Regions from separate parts of the Staphylococcus delphini genome, predicted to be linked through region 2. Evidence: riboswitches for the same ligand, from Rfam matches in the RefSeq annotation. Region 2 holds a riboswitch; each other region holds the start of a gene.

Region 1 (2,210 bases), 550 kb from region 2:
ATGAAAAAGCGGCCCACTTGATGAATTTTTTCCACCGAATCAATAGTAACGCCAGCGATTTCTTCAGCTTCTGGAACATTAGGTGTTGCTACATCTGCATATGGTAACAGTGTTTCTTTAAGACGATTTCGTACTTTTTGGTCCATTAAAGAATCACCACTTTTAGCAACCATAACTGGGTCAATCACATATGGAATATCAATCTTTTGCAAATATGACGCAATCACTTCCATCATCTCTGGTGTCGGAATCATCCCTGTCTTTAACGCATGTGGCATTTCATCATTAAACACACTGGCTAATTGCTCTTCTAACCAACTTGCTTCTAAATTGTGAATATGTTGCACACCCATTGAGTTTTGAGCCACGATACTTGTCACTGCAGCCATGCCATAGACACCACAAGAATGAAAAGATTTCAAGTCTGCCATGGCGCCTGCACCACCACTTGGATCTGTACCTGCAATCGTTAGCGCAATTTTTGGTTTTTCCATCATTTTTCTCCTCCAAATTCCCATTTTTCAAGTTGATACGCCATATTGAAAAAGTTTCGTTCATGAACTGTACTTTGTAGAAAGTTTTGTCTCAATTGTTGTTGAACTTTTTCGGAACTCACTTCTGCATATGAATCGAGCCAACGATCAATATAGGACAACAGTGTATCCATTTCTTTATTGTAAAAATCGAACCACGCTTTTAATGGATGATTGGCCTCAAAATGATGATTTTCAATCGCCATTTTACCTAATTGTTGATACACATATGGACACGGTGCCATTGCAGCAATGGTATAAGCGACATTGTCAAAAGCATAAGCGTTATAATACATATGTTTAATATAGTGGTCGGCAGACGGATACCAATCCCCTTGTTGAATGACACTTTGATAATCTTCACCAACATAGTCCGCTAGAATATGATGGGCCTCTACTTCTCCAGAACTCGCAAACTGAATTTGTTCTGTTAAAAATTGAATTTCACCTTTCGTATCCACTTTCGGTATCAGTAGCGCATATATTTTGGCAAATTCATTCAAATAACGTGAATCTGCACGTAAATAATGTTTAACTGATTCTGCCGCAATGTCCCCGTTAAGCATGCCTTGTATAAAACCATCTTGATAAATTTGTTCAATAATAGGTTGTGCTTCTTGTTTAATTTGTTCAGAAAAACGCATCTTCATTCTCCTTTAATATGAAAAAAGACTACCTTGAAAGTAGCCTTGTTCACACACTGAAGCATGCGTGTCCATGTGCTACTTCCCTACGTTGGTTTCATCCAAATCAGGTTCAGAGGGTCTGAATATCCATTCATCTCAGCCATCAATCGGCACCCCTAGTAGTCCTTCATTTTTTAGTTACCTTTAATGTATCAGAAACCTAACGCAAGTTCAATTATGTAAAAGCACTAAACAAATTGCGAAATATATGTATAGTTTAACAAAACAAATGACTCTATTAGATTATTTTGCATTTCTTATGAATCATTCGATAAATATTAATGAGAATAAAAGTGGCGATTGGCCACTAAATACAATACAGTATTTAATAGCCAATACACCTCATTTCAAGGTTGATAGTTAGACAATTTTGGTAGTAGGTTGTCTACCAAATTTCATTAGAGCTCAAGTCAATATGTTGAAGATAAAAGTAATGGTGTGAGATAAATCGAATTATTTCAATCGGAGAATATACTTTGAGAAGGGTTGATAAAAATAGGTGGGATTATCAAATATTGGAAAATCTTTGCTTGTTGCTTTGCTATTCATCGTTGAACTCATCTGTGTTTGACGCTATCGTTACTGTGCCAATTGGAGAGATTTGTGAAACGAGTAATTCTGTAGCATAACGTTTTTCATCATTATGAACATAACGTCTCGTTTGGATTTGCCCGCTTATCGCTACAGTTGTCCCCTCTTGGATCGTTTCGTGAATTTGAAGAGCAATATTACCGAACGCTTTACAATTTAAGTAATCAGTGATGGGCTTTTGGTTTTTACTTAAATACTCTCGCGTGACAGCAACGGTAAAGGTAACAAAGTAACTCTCTTCCTTTTCGTAAAAACTGGGCGGGCGGTTAATGATACCTACTGCTTGAAAATGGTTAATGTTGTTCACCTCCTGTACCTGTAATATAAACCTTTCAATGTGAAATGACAAAATGCAAATTCCTATAAAATTAAAGTATGCATCGAGAGATATTTAAGCCTT
Region 2 (2,210 bases):
TTGAAGCATTTAAAGAAGATTTAAAAGTGTCGCAAAAACTGACACCAGAACGTTATGCCGCCCGCTCAAATTGGGTGAAATTCAAGCAGTCTATCGCAAAATTATTATCGCCTATTTTGTAAACCTAAGTGAAAAGTAAGGGGATGGAGATAAAAAGAATTGAATGCTATTGATACATTATTTTGTTTAACTTGCCCTCCCTATGATTTGTAGTTTTTGATTGCCTTCATGGCTTCGCGTTCTTAGGGGAGGTTGTGACAAAAGCGCTTAGGATTTGAGCAGAACCGAGCGATGAGCAAAATTGATTCCCAGCGCACCCATTCATTGTGGATTTTGGGAGCAGTACAGAAATCTCATGTGTAACAAAGATTTCGTCGTTCTGCCCCCGCAAGGCTGACTAGACTTCTCAAAAGCGAGCGCATTGAGAAGTCAGACAGCTACTGCGTTAAACACCTCCCACCAATAAAGTAAAGAGGCGACTGTCAGCATTATGCACGTATCCCCTCAGGAGTTTCAGCCTTCTGGGCAATCGTCAGTCAAACATAGGAAACTGAGGGCAAGTTTATGAAATCAAAAAAATCAATAGCATCAACTTTTAAAGTCCCATTGATCATCATTTTTTACCTGTTTTATAATTATAATTCAATCATAACCTGATAAGTAGTAGAAGAAGGGAAAACATAATATCCCATCCTCTCGTTTGTTTAGTAAAGTACAATCTCTAAATGAACCAAATGACAAAAATAAAACAATTAAATCAATTTTATGATAGTAATTGTCATTTTACATTTTTAGTGATACGATACTGTTGTAAAACTTAAATATGGAACTTGCTAGGGGTGCCATTAATGCGCTGAAAGAGGTGAACGCCTCAACCCTTTGAACCTGATCTAGATCATACTAGCGTAGGGAAGCAAACGAAACCTTCATGACTGACTGGTGTTCACTTGTCAGGCGGAATCGTGTCGTGATGCCACATACATGATTTCGGCTCACTTTTGACGCACTTTAATAAATTCGTTCGTTTTCGTACGCACTTTAGAATTATTCTGAGTGCGTTTTTATTTTGCCTATTATTTTCAGTGTTGTTAATGCCTCTTAGTGAAGTCAGAGGGGGTTATTGAATGAAACAAGAACAAATTGAATTGAAGAAAAATTTTCCGGCGAGTCAACGTATTTTTAAACAAGGCGAGGATGTGGATATCCAAGTCCCGTTTCGCCAAATCGCATTGTCTGAAACGGTAACTGAACAAGGGACAACGGAAAATGAACCTTTCGTTGTGTATGATACAGCGGGGCCTTATCATGATGACACGTATGAAGTCGATGTTACGAAAGGCATTCCAGCACTGCGCACAGATTGGATCGAAGCCCGTCAAGACGTCGAGCATTATGAAGGCCGTCGTGTGCAATCAATCGACAACGGTTACCATTCAGAAACACATAAAAATATTGTTGAACATCCATTCAAATATCAACCGAGACGTGCACAAGAGGGCAAACGCGTTACACAAATGTATTATGCGAAACAAGGTATCATCACTAAAGAAATGAAGTTCGTGGCAGCACGTGAAAATGTCAGTCCAGAATTTGTCAGAGGTGAGATTGCGAGAGGGCGCGCGATTATTCCGAACAACATCAATCATCCTGAATCAGAACCCATGATTATCGGTAAAAATTTTCAAGTGAAGATTAATGCCAATATCGGTAACTCTGCTGTATCGTCGTCCATTGAAGCAGAAATTGAAAAGTTAGTCTGGGCGATTCATTGGGGTGCTGATACGATGATGGACTTATCGACAGGTAAAAACATTCATGCGACACGGGAGTATTTAATCCGTAACTCGCCAGTTCCAGTTGGTACGGTGCCGATTTATCAAGCGTTGGAAAAAGTGAACGGTATCGCGGAAGACTTAACCTGGGAAATATATCGAGATACTTTAATTGAACAAGCTGAACAAGGTGTCGATTACTTTACGATTCATGCTGGTGTCTTACTCCGCTATGTGCCATTAACGGTAGATCGTTTAACAGGCATCGTGTCTCGTGGTGGCTCAATTATGGCGCAATGGTGTTTGGCCCATCACGAAGAAAGCTTTTTATACACGCATTTTGATGAAATTTGTCAAATATTGAACCGTTACGATATTGCGGTGTCATTAGGCGATGGTTTACGTCCAGGTTCGATTTATGATGCGAATGACGAAAGC
Region 3 (2,210 bases), 370 kb from region 2:
CTGCCTATATCATCAAATATGTTTTTGCGAACCGTATTCCAAGACATGTCATTTATCCATTACTCGTTAAAATGGATTTGCGCAAAGAACCTTATGCCTAAGCCCTTGAAATCAACCGTTAAAGCCGTTACAATGATAGAGAGGTAAGACTGACGGGTCACTGAACGCACACTAACGACAGTCTAAAAACATGAGAGAAAGGACCTAATGGCATATGCTAACAAAAGAATTTGCTCAACGATCTGAGCTTAGTGAAAAACAAGTCCGTAAAATTGTCCAACATCTTGAAGAACGCGGCTATCATTTAAACAAGACTGAATATCGTGGACGTGAAGCGACAGACTTTAAAGAGGAAGATATCGAACTCTTCCAAGAAATTGCTGAACGTGTCGCACAAACGAATAGTTACGATCTTGCTTTCGAAGCACTCGAAAAAGAAAAAGACTTTTTACAGGTCATCGTTAAAGAAAACGAGCAACAATTACCTGCTGACCAACAAGTGCCACAATTGATTCAAGAGTTGCGCCACGAAATTAATCAAATGCGTGAAGAACGTCAAATGTTAGGTCAAATGGTCTCACAAGTGCATCAACAACAAGAAGAGCTTAAAGCATTACATCAGCAGTTACATACACAGTTGGAGACGAGCAACAAGTCTCTTGAAGCTTTGACTACTGCGCAACAACAACAAACAGAGCAATTGTCAAAAACGCAAGAAACCATTGAAACCCAAACAAAAGAACATCAAGAGCTTGCGGAAACGATTCACCGCAACGAGAAAAAAGGTTTCTTCCAACGTTTATTTGGTGGTTAAGCAACATTGATGATAAGCTAAAAAATGTAAAAGTTTGGATTTAACGTCCGTTTGAGTAATACTCATGAATAATCAATAAAAAACATAAGCTAGGGGTGCTCGAGGTGAGCTGAGAAAGATGGTATCTTAACTCTTTGAACCTGACGTGGTTAGAACCAACGAAGGGAAGCGCAATATGACGACGAAATAGTCTCAAGATGAATGATGCGTAGTCACATTATTCTAATCATATATGCTTTCCTCTTGCATCCTTTTATGCAGGAGGTCTTTTTTTATGAAACAAACCCTGATTATTGGTGCAGGTGTTATGGGGTTATCTATTGCACGCCAACTCGATGCCAAACATCGTCACATCCGTATCATTGATCGCTCCACCCCACGAATGAACGCGTCTTATGCTGCGGGTGGTATGTTAGGCGCACAAAATGAATTTTTTGAAGATACCCCACTTTATCGACTTGCAATGAAAAGTCGTGCGATGATGCCTGAATTAGCCCAAGCCTTGGAGCACGAAACGGGGATTCATATCGAATATCAACAGCATGGACTCATCAAAGTCGCTTCTCAACCTCAAGATGTCCAAGCCGTCCGTCAACAGTTCGATTTTTTACACCATCATGACCACACCGTCACCCAACTGTCTACGGAACAATTAACGCAACGGTTTCCCCATCTCGATCCATCACAAAGTGCCGCGTTCAAAATTCAAGACGACGGCCAAATTAATGCGAACCTTTACACACAAGCGCTTATTGCTTCGGTCATGGAACGTGCCCATATCGAATTAATGACCCATACGGAGGTTTACTCGTTACAGCGACACCATCATTGTTACCGCATTAAGACGTCAAAAGGCACTTTTGAAGCTGACGAACTCATTATTGCAGCTGGCGCATGGAGCGGCGCATTGCTTCAACAATTAGGTTTCGAATTACCGACACATCCTGTTAAAGGTGACGTCAAATTGATTGCGTCTGATTACGCCGGTTTAAAAGAAACGATTTTTAATATGAACGGCTGTTACATCGTCCCAAAATTGCCGAATCGCTTCTTAATTGGTGCAACATCTGATTATGATTGTTGGGACACTGACAACAATGACGATAACCTTGCGTGGCTTGACCGAGAAAGTTTGAACATGATTCCCGCATTACGATCACACCATGTCATTAAAACTTGGACAGGGATTCGTCCCATTACAGAAGATGAAATCCCTATTATGGGCGAAATTGCACCTCAACTGTTTGTGACGACAGGGCATTATCGTAACGGGATTTTACTGTCACCCATTGCTGGACAACTGATGGCACAACTCGTTGACGAGGATAGCGAAGCCCAACGTCAGCTCGCTCCATTTACACCTAAAATTAAGCAAATATAAAAAATATATCTTGAT

The links. A riboswitch is a leader RNA that binds a small molecule or an ion and turns the genes downstream of it on or off. The one in region 2 is predicted to bind thiamine pyrophosphate.
Region 1: another riboswitch for thiamine pyrophosphate. It lies ahead of tenA (thiaminase II); the one in region 2 lies ahead of thiC (phosphomethylpyrimidine synthase ThiC).
Region 3: another riboswitch for thiamine pyrophosphate. It lies ahead of thiO (glycine oxidase ThiO); the one in region 2 lies ahead of thiC (phosphomethylpyrimidine synthase ThiC).

Annotation. Positions count from the first base shown of each region.
Region 1 covers NZ_LR134263.1:857,561-859,770, reverse strand. Annotated here, with positions in the region: gene thiD (bifunctional hydroxymethylpyrimidine kinase/phosphomethylpyrimidine kinase) at 1-494, opposite strand, end outside; gene tenA (thiaminase II) at 494-1,177, opposite strand; TPP riboswitch at 1,244-1,347, opposite strand; gene EL101_RS03850 (single-stranded DNA-binding protein) at 1,761-2,117, opposite strand.
Region 2 covers NZ_LR134263.1:309,548-311,757, forward strand. Annotated here, with positions in the region: gene cls (cardiolipin synthase) at 1-122, shown strand, start outside; TPP riboswitch at 826-929, shown strand; gene thiC (phosphomethylpyrimidine synthase ThiC) at 1,125-2,210, shown strand, end outside.
Region 3 covers NZ_LR134263.1:2,736,932-2,739,141, forward strand. Annotated here, with positions in the region: gene EL101_RS12860 (hypothetical protein) at 1-101, shown strand, start outside; gene EL101_RS12865 (DNA-binding protein) at 215-814, shown strand; TPP riboswitch at 896-998, shown strand; gene thiO (glycine oxidase ThiO) at 1,089-2,195, shown strand.